One region of the Allobosea sp. FBZP-16 genome, then DNA from elsewhere that is predicted to be linked to it. Evidence: predicted binding sites of a transcription regulator. Region 1 holds the regulator's gene; the other holds the start of a gene.
The links. The regulator HrcA, encoded in region 1, represses chaperone genes, less so after heat shock. The targets are predictions, from matches to a motif close to GTTAGCACTCNCNNNNNGNGAGTGCTAAC.
Positions count from the first base shown of each region.

Region 2: groES (co-chaperone GroES) is a predicted target of HrcA. The motif match lies at 1,416-1,444, and genes of this name have one in related genera.

Region 1 is NZ_LNCQ01000051.1:9,719-17,041, reverse strand. Features, by position in the region: gene hemW (radical SAM family heme chaperone HemW) at 1-544, opposite strand, end outside; gene rdgB (RdgB/HAM1 family non-canonical purine NTP pyrophosphatase) at 541-1,188, opposite strand; gene rph (ribonuclease PH) at 1,193-1,909, opposite strand; gene hrcA (heat-inducible transcriptional repressor HrcA) at 2,046-3,128, shown strand; gene CXY91_RS25325 (ankyrin repeat domain-containing protein) at 3,125-3,781, shown strand; gene CXY91_RS25320 (cupin domain-containing protein) at 3,785-4,138, opposite strand; gene CXY91_RS25315 (LysE family translocator) at 4,140-4,754, opposite strand; gene recF (DNA replication/repair protein RecF) at 4,876-6,003, opposite strand; gene dnaN (DNA polymerase III subunit beta) at 6,019-7,137, opposite strand; gene dnaA (chromosomal replication initiator protein DnaA) at 7,275-7,323, opposite strand, start outside.
Region 2 is NZ_LNCQ01000059.1:182,075-189,397, reverse strand. Features, by position in the region: gene CXY91_RS29530 (AraC family transcriptional regulator) at 1-278, shown strand, start outside; gene CXY91_RS29525 (PaaI family thioesterase) at 286-759, opposite strand; gene CXY91_RS29520 (MarR family winged helix-turn-helix transcriptional regulator) at 836-1,291, opposite strand; gene groES (co-chaperone GroES) at 1,506-1,793, shown strand; gene groL (chaperonin GroEL) at 1,841-3,478, shown strand; gene CXY91_RS29505 (TAXI family TRAP transporter solute-binding subunit) at 3,782-5,110, shown strand; gene CXY91_RS29500 (DoxX family protein) at 5,176-5,610, shown strand; gene CXY91_RS29495 (ABC transporter ATP-binding protein/permease) at 5,742-7,323, shown strand, end outside.

The DNA of each region.
Region 1 (7,323 bases):
CATAGATCAGGTCGAAGGAATAGCGCTCGAAATAGCGCCGCGCGATCGCGACCGCATCGAGCGCCTCCTGCGCCGAATGCATCCGCCCGAGCGCCTTGAGATCGGCATCGTTCAGCGCCTGCACGCCGAGCGAGACGCGGTTGACGCCGGCGGCGCGGAAATCGCGGAAGCGCCCGGCCTCGACGCTGGTCGGGTTGGCCTCCAGCGAGACCTCGCAATCGGGATCGACGGCCCAATGCTCACCGATCGCATCGAGGATCGCCCCGACCGTCGCACCCTCCATCAGCGAAGGCGTGCCGCCGCCGAAGAAGATCGAGGACACCGTGCGTCCGGGCGCCAGTTCGGCCCGCTGGGCGATCTCGCGGCGGAAGGCGGCGATATAGCGCGCCTGGTCCGGCGGCTGGTGCCGGACATGGGAGTTGAAGTCGCAATAGGGGCATTTGGCCAGGCAGAACGGCCAGTGCACATAGACGGCGAAGCCGGCATCCGCAGTCGGATGCGTCGGCACGCCGGGCCGCGCGGCAAGGGCGGCCGAAGGGCTCAAGCGGGCGCCCTCAGGCAGGCGGCGGCAAGCACATGGAAGGCGCGGGCCCGGTGCGACAGGCCGGGCGAGCCGTCCTTAGGGATGCCGTGCTTCTCCTCTGCGCTCATCTCGCCGAAGGTCTTGCCATGCCCGGCCGGCTGGAAGATCGGGTCGTAGCCGAAGCCGGCGGTGCCACGCGGCGCCTCGACGATCGTGCCGAAGACGCGGCCTTCGAACAATTCCTGATGCCCGTCCGGCCAGGCGATCACCAGCGCCGAGACGAAATGCGCCTTGCGCTGCTCGGGCGTGGTCGCGCCGCGCTTCGCAAGCTCGGCCTGCACACGGGCCAGCGCCGGGGCAAAATCCTTGCCCGGCCCGGCCCAGTTGGCCGAGAACAGGCCGGGCGCACCATCGAGCGCATCGATGCAGACGCCGGAATCGTCCGCGATAGCCGGCAGGCCGGAAGCCTTGGCCGCCGCCACCGCCTTGATCGCGGCGTTCTCGGCGAACATGTGGCCATCCTCCGCCGGCTCGGGCAAGCCAAGCTCGCCGGCCGAGACCAGCTCGACGCCATAGGGCGCCAGCAGCTCGCGCATTTCGCGCAATTTGCCTTGGTTGTGGGTCGCGATCACGACCTTGCCGGTGAGGAGGCGGTTCGTGGTCATGGCGTCAGGCCACCGCCGCCTTCTGCATCGCCACCAGCTTCGACACCCCGCCCTTGGCGAGCTTCAGCAGCGCCAGCAGCTCCTCCTCGGAGAACGGCGCGCCCTCGGCGGTGCCCTGCACCTCGACGAGACCGCCGGAGCCGGTGATGACGAAATTCGCGTCGGTCTGCGCGCCGGAATCCTCGACATAGTCGAGATCGATCACCGGATTGCCGGCAACGATGCCGCAGGAGATCGCTGCGACATGATCCTTCAGCGGATTGGCACCTTTCAGCATGCCGCGCCCCTCCATCCATTTCAGCGCGTCGTGCAGCGCGACCCAGGCGCCGGTGATCGAGGCGGTGCGGGTGCCGCCATCGGCCTGCAGCACGTCGCAATCGACGACGATCTGGCGCTCGCCGATCGCGGTCAGGTCGACCACGGCGCGAAGCGAACGCCCGACCAGGCGCTGAATCTCCTGCGTGCGGCCCGAGGGCTTGCCGGAGGTGACCTCGCGGCGGGTGCGCTCATGCGTGGCGCGCGGCAGCATCGAATATTCGGCGGTGACCCAGCCCTTGCCGGTGCCGCGCAGCCACGGCGGCCCCTTTTCCTCGACTGTGGCGGCGCAGAGCACCTTGGTCTCGCCGAAGGTGACCATGCACGAGCCTTCCGCATAGCGCACCACGCCGCGTTCCAGCGTGACCTTCCGCATCTCGTCGGCTGCGCGCTTCGAGGGTCTCATCGTGTCTTCCTGTCTTTTGGAGTCGGCGGCTTGTAGGCGCTTAAGCGGGGTGCGGCAAGGCGAGCGGCCATGGGACTTGATCCCGCCGCGCCCAGCGGGGACAATGGATCATGCAGTTGAGGTTGTTCGCCACGGAATGAGCGCCCATACGCGCCCCGAGACACCCGGCGGCCTGGTCGAGATCGACCAGCGCTCGCGCGAGATCTTCCGGCAGATCGTCGACGGCTACCTCACCACCGGCGAGCCGGTCGGCTCGCGCAACATCGCCCGGCTGCTGCCGATCGCGCTGTCGCCGGCGACGGTGCGCAATGTCATGACCGATCTGGAGATGGCGGGGTTGATCTACGCTCCGCACACCTCGGCCGGGCGGCTGCCGACCGAGCGGGGCCTGCGCTTCTTCGTCGACGGCATGATGGAGGTCGGCAATCTCACCTCGGACGAGCGCGGCCGCATCGAGGCGCAGATCAGGGCCGCCGCCAGCAATCGCTCGCTCGACCAGACGCTGACCGAGGCCTCGGCCTTGCTGTCTGGCCTGTCGCGCGGCGCCGGCGTCGTCGTCACCACCAAGGCCAATGTGCGCCTGCGCCATATCGAATTCGTCCGGCTCGATGCCGGCCGCGCGCTCGCCGTGCTCGTCGCCGATGACGGCACGGTCGAGAACCGCATCCTGGCGCTGCCGGCGGGCCTGCCGGCGTCGGCGCTGGTCGAGGCCGGCAACTTCCTCAATGCCCGCATCGTCGGCAAGACGCTCGACGAGCTTCGCCGCGAGATCGCCGACAGCCGCGCCCTGATGGAGCGCGAGCTCGACGAACTGACCGCCCGGCTGGTCGAGACCGGGATAGCGACGAGCTCCGGCCCTTCCGGCGACCGGCATCTCATCGTGCGCGGCCAGGCCAATCTGCTGGAGGACCTGAAGGCGCAGGAGGATCTGGAGCGCATCCGCCTGCTCTTCGCCGATCTGGAGACGCAGACCGAACTGATCGACCTGCTCTCGCGGGCCGAGGCCGGCGACGGCGTGCGCATTTTCATCGGCTCGGAGAACAAGCTGTTCTCGATGTCGGGTTCCTCGATCATCGCCGCGCCTTTCCGCGATGGCGGCCAGCGCATCGTCGGCGTGGTCGGCATCATCGGCCCGACCCGGCTGAACTATGCCCGGATCGTGCCGATGGTTGACTACACCGCCAAGGTGGTCGGGCGCCTGCTCGATGGCGGGCGATGAGGCGGCCGCTGCCGGCTGCTGCGTTGCTGGCGGGAGTGCTGCTGATGGCCGGAGCGAGCGGAGCACAGACCGGCCTGCTCGAAGCGGCCGCCCGTGGTGATCTTGCCGCGGTGAATCGCCTGATCGCCGCCAAGGCGGATATCGAACAGCGCGATGGCCAGCGTCAGACGGCGCTCCTGCTCGCCGTCGCCGGCAATCATGTCGCCGTCGCCAAGGCGCTGCTGGCGGCAGGCGCTAATCCCAACGCCCAGGCGTCGAACCAGGACACGCCCTGGCTTCTGGCCGGCGCCAGCGGCCGCACCGAGATCATCGCGGCGATGCTGCCGCTGAAGCCCGATCTCACTATCCGCAACCGCTATGGCGGCAATGCCCTGATCCCGGCCTGCGAGCGCGCCCATGTCGAGACCGCCAAGCTGCTCCTGACATCAGGCATCGACGTGAATCACGTCAACAATCTCGGCTGGACCTGTCTGCTGGAGATCGTGATCCTCGGCGATGGCGGCCCGCGCCATCAGGAGGTGGCCCGGCTCGTGCTATCTGCGGGCGCCGACCCCAATCTCGCCGACAAGGATGGCGTCAGCCCGCTCCAGCACGCCCGCAAGCGCGGCCAAAGCGAGATCGCCAAGCTGATCGCGGCGGCCGGCGGGCGCTGAGCGTTATTCCAGCCAGTCGGTGACGAAGCGCTCGCTGGCGTGGATGTCGATCGATTCCAGTACCTCCGGCCCGAGGCTGCGGAATTTATGTGGCACGCCGGCCGGCACGACCAGGATTTCCCCGGGTCCGGCCTCGATTTCCTGGTCACCGATCGTGTAGAGCGCCCGCCCGGCGCGCACGATGAAGGTCTCGGGATAGGGATGGCTGTGCAGCCTCGGCCCCTTGCCGGGCTCGGCCCGGACGAAGATCAGCGAGACCTCGCCGCCGAAGCCCTGCACCTCGCCATGCCATTCGCCTGGGGTCTCGGACCAGTCCTCGCGGCGTATGGCGCGCTGTGTCGTGGTTTCGTCCGCCATCTCAGCCACGCGCCGCGATCGCCGCCGCGGCGCCCGCCATCACGCCGCCGGTGACGCGGTTGATCCGGCGCATGGTGCGCGGGCTCGCCACCAGCCGGCGCGCCCTGTCGGCGGCGAAGGCATAGCCGAGCAGGGTGGTGTTGATGATCAGCATGGTCAGCACAGCGACCTCGGCGAAGGCCAGCGGCGTGATCGCCTGCAGATCGACGATCAGCGGCAGGATCGAGACGAAGAACACCATCACCTTGGGATTGCCGAGCGTCAGCGCGACGCCGCCGAGGAAGAGGCGGATACCCTCGCCGCGCATCGCCGGCTGGTCTTCCAGGCTCCTCACCGGCGCGGTCCAGAGCTTCCAGGCGAGATAGACGAGATAGGCGCAGCCGGCATACTTGATGATCAGGAACAGGCCGTGGAAGTTCTGCATCAGCACGGACAGGCCGAGCGCCGAGAAGGCCAGCCAGACCAGGTCGCCGGCTGCGATGCCCAGCACGAAGGGCACGGCCCGCCGGAAGCCGGTCGAGAGCGAGCGCGCCACGATCGCCGCGATGCCTGGCCCCGGCGAGGCGACGGCGAGGAAATAGACACCGGCGAAAACCAGAAGCCCGGCGAGATCCATCGAGCGTTGCTCCCCAAAAAGACGTTGTTGGCGCCATGCTAGCAGCAAGCCGATCCCGCGTCTTATCGGCAAGCGTGATGGTGCTGATCAGCGATTCTGACGCATCGCCGCCCTAATGCTGTCAGGAGACGGGGCGGACCTCGCCCGGCGTGACCAGCAAACGCTGGGCTCCGGCCGGGAGATCGCCGAACAGGGCCGGGTCTGCGCCGGTCATCCAGACCTGGCAGCCGAGCTCGGCCAGCGCTCCATAGAGCGCCGCCCGCCGGCGCGGATCGAGATGGGCGGCGACCTCGTCGAGCAGGACGAGCGGCGGCAGCTCGCTCATCCTCGCGACCAGACGGGCATGAGCGAGCACCAGCCCGATCAGCAGCGCCTTCTGCTCGCCGGTCGAGCCCTGTCCGGCCGGGATATCCTTGGCGGCATGGCGCACGGCGAGATCGGAAGCCTGCGGGCCGGCGAGGGTGCGCCCTGCCGCCTTGTCGCGCGGGCGCATCTCCCGCAGGAGCTCGCGATAGCGATCCTCGGCGTCGAGCGCCGGCAAGGTCGCGACCAGAGCGTCGATCTCACCTTCCAGTGCGATCTCGGCCTGCGGGAAGGGCGAGGTCTCGTCCGCGGTCTGCGCGATGATGGCGGAGAGCCGGGCCACGGTCTCGGCGCGTGCGGCCGCGACGGCGACGCCGAGCTCGGCGATCTCGCGCTCGACCGCGTCGAGCCAGCGCTGCTGGTGCGGGCTCTCGTCGAGGATGCGGTTGCGCGAGCGCAGCGCCTTTTCCAGCGCATTCGAGCGCGTGCCATGCCCGGGATCGACCGCCAGCACCAGCCGGTCGAGGAAGCGGCGGCGATCGCCGGCGGCGCCGCGGAACAGCCCGTCGAGATCGGGCGTCAGCCAGACCAGCCTGACATAATCGCTGAAGGCCAGCGCCGAGCCGGCCGGGGCGCCGTCGATCCGGGCGATCCGGGCCCGCCGGCCCTCGGCATCGGGCGGCTCCAGGCCGATGCCGAGCCGCGCCCCGTCATCGGCGAGACCGATCGAGGCGGCGAAGCCGCCATCGCCCGGCTGGCGCACCATGTCGGAGAGGTCGGCGCGCCTGAGGCCGCGCCCGGGCGCGAACAGCGACAGGGCTTCGAGCAGATTGGTCTTGCCGGCGCCGTTCTCGCCGCACAGCGCAACGAGCCGACCCTCGATCGCGAGATCGAGGGTTGGATAGGAGCGGAAATTCTGCAGCGTTAGGCGTGCGACCGCGGTCAAGATGCGCTCGCGGGATCAGACCCGCATCGGCATCAGCACATAGAGGGCCGAAGCGCCTTCGCGGTCCTGGATCACCGTCGGCGAGCCCGGGTCGGCGAGCTTGAGCAGCGCAGTGTCGCCGTCGAGCTGGGCGGCGATGTCCATCAGATAGCGCGCGTTGAAGCCGATATCGAGCGGGCCGGCGTCGTAGTCGACCTCGATCTCCTCGGTCGCCGAGCCGGAATCGGGATTGGTCACCGAGAGCGTCATCCGGCCATCGGCCATGGAGAGCTTCACGGCGCGGCCACGCTCGGACGAGATCGTCGAGACGCGGTCCACGGAGGCCGCGAAATCGCCCCGGTCGACGGTGAGCAGCTTGTCGTTTCCGGAGGGGATGACGCGCTGATAGTCGGGGAAGGTGCCGTCGATCAGCTTGGAGGTCAGCACGACCTCGGCCGTGGCGACGCGGATCTTGGTGGCGGAGAGCTCGATCTGGACCTCGCTCTCGCCGTCCTCCAGCAGCTTCTGGATCTCGGCCACGGCCTTGCGCGGCACGATCACGCCGGGCATGCCGAGCGAGCCCTGCGGGGCCGCGGTGTCGACGCGGGCGAGGCGATGGCCATCGGTCGCGACGGCGCGCAGCACCGGGCGCCCGTCGACGTCGATGGCGTGCAGATAGATGCCGTTGAGATAGTAGCGCGTCTCCTCGGTCGAGATCGCGAACTGGGTCTTGTCGATCAGGCGCTTGAACTCGCCGGCCGGCAGCACGAAGCGGTGCGCCATCTCGCCGGCGGTGATGTCCGGGAAATCGCTTTCCGGCAGCGTCTGCAGGGTGAAGCGGGAGCGGCCCGAGCGCAGCACCATCTGGCCGGTCTCGCCGGTGGTCTCCAGCGAGACCTGCGAGCCGTCTGGCAGCTTGCGGACGATGTCGTAGAGCGTGTGCGCGGGGACCGTGGTCGCGCCGGACTCGACCACGTCGGCCGGCACGGTCTCGACCACCTCGATGTCGAGGTCAGTCGCCTTCAGCTTCAACCCATCCTCGCTGCCGCGCAGCAGGAGATTCGACAGGATCGGGATCGTGTTGCGCCGCTCGACGACACGATGGACATGCCCGAGCGACTTCAGGAGCGTGGAGCGTTCGACCGTAACCTTCATGGCGTCTTCTGGCATGCTGGCGCCCGCGGCGAGCCGGCAGGCAGAAAGGTGGCCCGCGACATTGCCGGACGGCCGGGCCGCGCGCAAGGGCGCGCGCGCCCGCCTGCACAGTTAACGCAAGAGTGGCCGCCCGAGGCTCACTCCTGCAGCATGCGCTTCAGGAGGTCGACCTCGTCATGGAGGAGA
Region 2 (7,323 bases), on a different contig from region 1:
AAGCGCATTGCGAGGACGCTCTCTCGATCGATGAGCTGGGGCGGCAGGCGGCGATGAGCCCCTACCACTTCCTGCGCACCTTCAGGGCCCTGGTCGGTATGACGCCGCATCAATATGTGCTGCGCACGCGTCTCCACCGGGCGGCCGTGCTGCTGCGCCGGACCACGCTGCCGGTCGCGGGCATCGCCTTCGATTGCGGCTTCGGCGACCTCTCAACCTTCAACCGCCGCTTCAAGCGGGTGATGGGCGTGAGTCCGGGCGCCTATCGCATCGCTTGAGCAACATTCAGCGCTTGCTGCCGAAGATCATGCAGGTTTCGGTGCCGTGCGCCAACAGCTTGCCTGCTGCGTCGACCAGCTTGCCTTCACTGGTCGCGACCGAACCGCCACGATGGATCAGCCTGCCCTCGCAGCGCACCGGGCCGCTGGCAGGCATGACCGGGCGGACATAGTTCAGCTTCATCTCCAGCGTGGTGTAGCCCTCGCCGACCCGCAGCGTCGAATGCACGGCGCAGGCCATGGCGGAATCGAGGATCGTCGCCGTCCAGCCGCCGTGGATCGTCCCGAGCGGGTTGAAGAAGCGCGGCGAGGGCGTGCCGACGAAGACCACCCGGCCCTCCTCGACCTCGGCGATGTCTAAATCCATCGCATCGGCGAAGGGCGGGCCGGGATGGCGTCCCTCGATCATCCCGCGCAGGAAGGATGCGCCGTCCTCCGCCAGCAGGACATCACGACTGACGACTCCGACCTCACGGGACACGGCTGCACTCCATCTCTATCGTGTAGATGCACGATAGAGATGGAGCGGGATAGCGGTCAAGCCGGCCGGTGCGAGATCAGCCGACTTCCCTCGCCGCCCGCCGGATTGCCTTGAGACTGTCGCGCGTCTCGCTCCAGCGTTCCTGGCCGAGCCCGCCCTCGATCCTGTCCTGCGCCGCGCGCCAGTAAGGGATCGCCGCCTCGATCGCGGCGCGGCCCTTCTGCGTCACGGCATATGTCAGCGCCCTGCCCTTGCAGTCGACCGGCTCGATCAGCTTCTCGGCGGCAAGCAGTTGCAGGTTGCGCGTCAGCGAGGTCCGCTCCAGCGCGAAGCGGTCGGCGAGCTCGGTGACGGAGCGCCAGGCGCCGGTCGAAAGCGCCGAGAGCAGAACGAACTGGGTGATCTTCAAGCCACTCGGCCGCATCGCCTCGTCATAGGCGCGGGTGACGGCGCGTGCCGTCATGCGGACATGCAGCACCACACAGGAACGGGCGATGTCGTCGAGAGGGAGATCAGGGACTGGCGTCGTCATCCCGCCACGATAGCGGGTTTAGTGTCCGGCCGCAGCAGGGCAGATGGCGGCAGTCATCGCGTTCACCTTTTACGCAGCGGATTCCTTGACTCCGGCAGCCCTCGGGCCTATCTCCGCCACGTCGGTTAGCACTCACTCGGTGAGACTGCTAACAGACCCCTTTCACGGGCAAATTCGAGCCCGTCCAGAATAAGACCGAGAGGAAGACAGAACCATGAAGTTCCGTCCGCTGCATGACCGCGTTGTGGTCCGTCGCCTTGATGGCGAAGAGAAGACCAAGGGTGGCATCATCATCCCCGATACCGCCAAGGAAAAGCCCCAGGAAGGCGAGATCGTCGCAGTCGGCCCCGGCGCCCGCGACGACGCCGGCAAGCTGGTTGCTCTCGATGTCAAGAAGGGCGATCGCGTCCTCTTCGGCAAGTGGAGCGGCACCGAGGTCAAGATCGACGGCCAGGATCTCCTGATCATGAAGGAATCCGACATCATGGGCATCGTCGGCTGAGCAGCCAGGCGCCCACCCGTCCGTAGAGTTCAATCAGGAGTAGTCTCATGGCTGCCAAAGAAGTTCGCTTTTCCACCGACGCCCGCGACAAGATGCTGCGCGGCGTGGACATCCTCGCCAATGCCGTGAAGGTCACGCTGGGTCCCAAGGGCCGCAATGTCGTGATCGAGAAGTCGTTCGGCGCCCCGCGCATCACCAAGGACGGCGTCACCGTCGCCAAGGAGATCGAGCTCGCCGACAAGTTCGAGAACATGGGCGCTCAGATGGTCCGCGAAGTCGCTTCGCGCCAGAACGACCATGCCGGCGACGGCACCACCACCGCCACCGTGCTCGCCCAGGCGATCGTCCGTGAAGGCGCCAAGTCGGTTGCGGCCGGCATGAACCCGATGGACCTGAAGCGCGGCATCGACCTGGCCGTCGAGGCCATCGTCGCCGACCTCAAGAAGAACTCGAAGAAGGTCACCTCGAACGCGGAAGTCGCGCAGGTCGGCACCATCTCGGCGAACGGCGACGAGTCGGTCGGCAAGATGATCTCGACCGCGATGCAGAAGGTCGGCAACGAGGGTGTCATCACCGTCGAGGAAGCCAAGACCGCCGAGACCGAGCTCGACGTCGTCGAGGGCATGCAGTTCGACCGTGGCTATCTCTCGCCCTACTTCATCACCAACGCCGAGAAGATGGTCGCCGAGCTCGAGGACCCCTACATCCTCATCTTCGAGAAGAAGCTGTCGTCGCTCCAGGCGATGCTGCCGATCCTCGAGGCCGTCGTGCAGACCGGCAAGCCGCTGCTGATCATCGCCGAGGACGTCGAGGGCGAGGCTCTGGCCACGCTCGTCGTCAACAAGCTCCGTGGCGGCCTGAAGGTCGCAGCCGTCAAGGCTCCGGGCTTCGGTGATCGTCGCAAGGCCATGCTCGAGGACATCTCGATCCTGACCGCCGGTCAGATGATCTCGGAAGACCTCGGCATCAAGCTCGAGACCGTGACGCTCCAGATGCTCGGCCGCGCCAAGAAGGTGCGCATCGAGAAGGAGAACACCACGATTATCGACGGCGCCGGCAAGAAGAAGGACATCGAGGGCCGCGTTGCGCAGATCAAGGCGCAGATCGAGGAGACCACCTCGGACTACGACCGTGAGAAGCTCCAGGAGCGTCTGGCCAAGCTCGCCGGCGGCGTCGCGGTCATCCGCGTCGGCGGCGCGACCGAGGTCGAGGTCAAGGAGAAGAAGGATCGCGTCGACGATGCCCTGAACGCCACCCGCGCTGCGGTGGAAGAAGGCATCCTGCCGGGCGGCGGCGTCGCCCTGCTGCGCGCCCTGAACTCGGTCAAGTCGATCAAGACCCAGAACGACGACCAGAAGACCGGCGTCGAGATCGTCCGCAAGGCGATCGCTGCTCCGGCCCGCCAGATCGTCGACAACGCCGGCGGTGACGGCGCGGTCGTGATCGGCAAGCTGCTGGAGTCGAAGGACTACGCCTGGGGCTACAACGCCCAGACCGGCGAGTACGGCGATCTGGTCAAGGCCGGCATCATCGACCCGACCAAGGTCGTGCGCACGGCGATCCAGGACGCGGCTTCGATCGCCGGCCTGCTGATCACCACCGAGGCGATGATCGCCGAGACGCCGAAGAAGGACGCCCCGATGCCCCCGATGGGCGGCGGCGGCATGGGCGGCATGGACTTCTGAGGAAGTCCAGACGCCCCAGACATTAACTGCCGAAACCGGGCAAGCCCGGTTTCGGTGGCGGCATGGACTTCTGATCCAGGCCACCAGGCTCAACTATGGAAGGCCCGGCGCAAGCCGGGCCTTTTTCGTCACATCACCCAAGATCCTGGCGATATCGACCCGGACAATCTTGCCAGCTGCCGCAAGGTTCTTCCAACTGCAGACATCGCACGACTATCCCGCTCCCCGTGAGTCGGGCCGGCCTTTCGCCATCGCGCGCCACAATGAGGCATACCCGCGCGACGGGCGGAGCGGAGATCATCAATGGTTCGGCGGTCTGCTGTGATTGTCGGCGTCTACGCCATGATCGGCTTCCTGGCGGTAGCGGCCGCGGCCGCGAGCGGCTGGTACGCCTTCCGAGACGCCCCGCCCACCATCCTGTCGGTCGCAGTTGGCGGAAAGGGCGGCAATGTCGATCAGCTGATGGGCGAGGTCCGCGATCTTGTCGCGACGCAGTCGAAGACCATCCGCCTCGAGATCGTACATACCGACGGCTCGGCGACGAATGCGCGCCTGGTTGCCGACGGCAAGGCGGCCCTCGCCTCGGTGCAGGCCGACATCATGACCGCGCCGACCGTCAGGGCCGTCGCAGTCGTTGCGCGCGAACATTTCCAGCTGATCGCGCGCCGCTCGTCCGGCATCCGGAGCCTGCGGGATCTTGCCGGCAAGCGCCTCGCCCTTCCGCCGGAAGGCACCTCGGGCAATCAGAACTTCTTCGCACTCGCGCAGCATCACGACCTGCCATTGGCCGAGATCAAGGTCAGCGCCGGCCCCGTCAACGACAACTTCGCAGCACTGGAGCGCGGCGAGATCGACGCGATCGCCTTCGTCAGGGCACTACGCGATCCCGCCACTGTCGAGGTCATGCGGCGCCTGCAGCAACGCGGCGACGGGCTCTTCTTCGTGCCGGTCGAGCAGGCCTCAGCGATCAAACTGGTGAAGCCCTATGTCAGCGAAAGCAGCATCAGCCAGGGGACCTATCAGGGATATCCGCCAGTCCCCGAGCAGGACACGCCGACGCTGGCGATCGGAATCAATCTTGTAGCGGGCGTCAAAGTGCCGGACGCCGCCGTCGAGGAACTGACACGGATCCTGTTCGAAGAGCAGTTGCGTCTCGCCTTCCGGACACCACTCGCCGCGGGTATCGCGCGGCCGGCACAGAACGGCCCGTCCGTGGCGATCCATGCCGGCGCAAAAGCCTATTACGACGGCGCCAGGCCGTTCCTTCTGGTGCGCTATCGCGATGAGATCACCTTCATGATCTCGATGCTGACCATCGCGTATTCCGGCGTGATGATGCTGCGGCTGCAGATCCGCAACCGGCGCAAGGTTCGGGTCAGCGCCTACAATGACAAGCTGATCGACATCGCGTCGCGGGCGCAGGAGGCAGATGACCTTGCGACGCTGCACGGCTGCCGTAAGGATCTCAACCTGCTGATCCAGCGGGTGATGAAGGATTTCTCGGAAGAGCGGATCTCCGACCAGGGCTTCCACGTGTTTTCGTTGAGCTGGGAGGCCGTGCGCGCCTCGATCGCCGAAGCGATAGGTGAAGCGCGCGCGTCCGGGCAGGCCGGCAAGCGAGTAGCTGCCTAGGCGGCTCGACTTTGCACAGGCATGTGAAGCCACGCGCTTGCATCGACTTTGGTTGTAGGCCCTAGATCGCAGCTGGTGCGGCATCCTGCCGCGCTCTGCTTTCGGGGGTCCCTTTCATGAACAACCCTGCTTTGGGCGATGCCGCCAAGCTGATCGGCCGCATCCTGCTCGCCCTGATGTTCGTGCTCGCCGGCTGGTCCAAGATCAGCGGCTATGCCGGCACGCAAGCTTACATGGCCTCGGCCGGCGTGCCCGGCATCCTGCTGCCACTCGTCATCATCGTCGAGCTGATCGGCGGCCTGATGATCGTCGTCGGCTTCAAGACCCGCCTCGTCGCCCTCGCCCTGTTCGCCTTCACCATCGTGGCCTCGGTGCTGTTCCACATGAACTGGGCACAGCCGATGCAGCAGCTCCTGTTCATGAAGAACCTTGCCGTGGCCGGCGGCTTCCTCGTGCTGTTCGCGGCCGGCGCAGGCGCCTATTCGGTCGACAAGGACTGAAGCCCATCACAAAACGCTGAAAAAGCGCGGCCCGGACTTGAGCCGGGCCTTTTTTGTGCGCAGGGCTGATCTACAACGCTTTCTACTAGGCAGCGCGTCTCCCGCGCTGATTCCCCGACAAGGACGATGCCATGCGCCTGTTGAGTTTCGCCGTCGCCGCGCTTGCCGTGATCGCGCTCGTGGTCGGCCAGCAAAGCGGCAGCCACGGCATCCTCGGCCTCGGCGCCGTCGGCCTGCTGCTGGCATTCGCCACGTTCCGGGCTACCGAGATCAGCACCTTCCTGAAAATCTTCTCGGTCATCTTCGCGGTGGAATACGTCGCGACCGGTGCCGGCGCGGTGCTGGCGCAAGTCGGCTTCTGGCCGGCCGGCTGGCAGGCGATTGCACCGCCGGCGAGCCTGCCGACGACGATCGCCGTCTTCGGCATCCTCGTCTATGCGATCTCGTTCATCCCGGCGATCCGGCGCATCGCCCGGCTGGCTTCGCCCTATTTCGAGGCGCCGGAAGCGACCACGGCGCAGCTCTGGCCGGTGAAGCCCTTCTCGATCGGCACGGGCCGCCTCGGCATCGCGCTGCTGGTCTTCCTCGTGGTGCTCAACCAGATCCAGGTCGGCATCTCGCTGCGCCTTTCCTTCTTCAACCGCGATTTCTACAACGCGATCCAGGAGAAGGACGCGGCGACCTTCTGGTATCAGCTGATCTACGTCTTCAGCGTCTGGGCCGCGATATTCGTCATCTCCAACCTGATCGAGATGATCGCCAACTACACGCTCCTGATCCGCTGGCGCCGCTGGATGGCGGAGAGCTTCAGCGCGGCCTGGCTGCGCAACGCCAATCACTACCGGGTCTCGCTCGCCCACACCGCCGACAACCCCGACCAGCGTATCGCCGAAGACACGCGCGCCTTCGTCAACCAGACCTACAGCTTCGCCCTGCCGCTGCTGACGCAGGTATCGACGCTGGTCTCGTTCTCGATCATCCTCTGGTCGATCCCGGTTGCCAGCGTCGTGCCGGGGACCGAGATCAGCATTCCCGGCTTCATCTTCTGGATGGCGCTGATCTATTCGGTCGCCGCGACCTGGATCGCCCATCTCATCGGCCGGCCGATGATCGGCCTGGAGTTCGAACAGGAGCGGCGCGAGGCGAATTTCCGCTATTCGCTGGCCCGCCTGCGCGAATATTCCGAGCAGATCGCCCTGATGCGCGGCGAGACCTCCGAGCAGCGCCACCTCACCGAACGCTTCGGCGACATCGTCCAGAACTTCTACCGGCTGGTCTGGGCGCGGGTGCGGCTGACGACCTTCACCCTGTCCTTCGCGCAAGCCAATGTCGTCGTGCCCTACATCCTGCTCGCGCCGCATTACTTCTCGGGCAAGATCACGCTCGGCATCATGACCCAGGTCGCCTCGGCCTTCGACCGGGTGCAGACGGCGATGTCGTTCTTCATCGACCGCTACCAGTCGATCGCCTCCTATGTCGCCTCGATCAACCGCCTCACCACCTTCGAGGCTGCGATCGCCCAGGCGGAAGCGCGGGGCGCCGGCGGCGCAGACGCCGGGATCGACATCGCGCAGACGGCCGGCACGGACACGACGATCGAGACGCTGTCGCTCACCCTGCCGAATGGCCAGCCGATCGTGAACGCATCCGACCTGACCCTGCCTGCGGGTCATTCGACGCTGGTCGTCGGTCCCTCGGGCTCCGGCAAGTCGA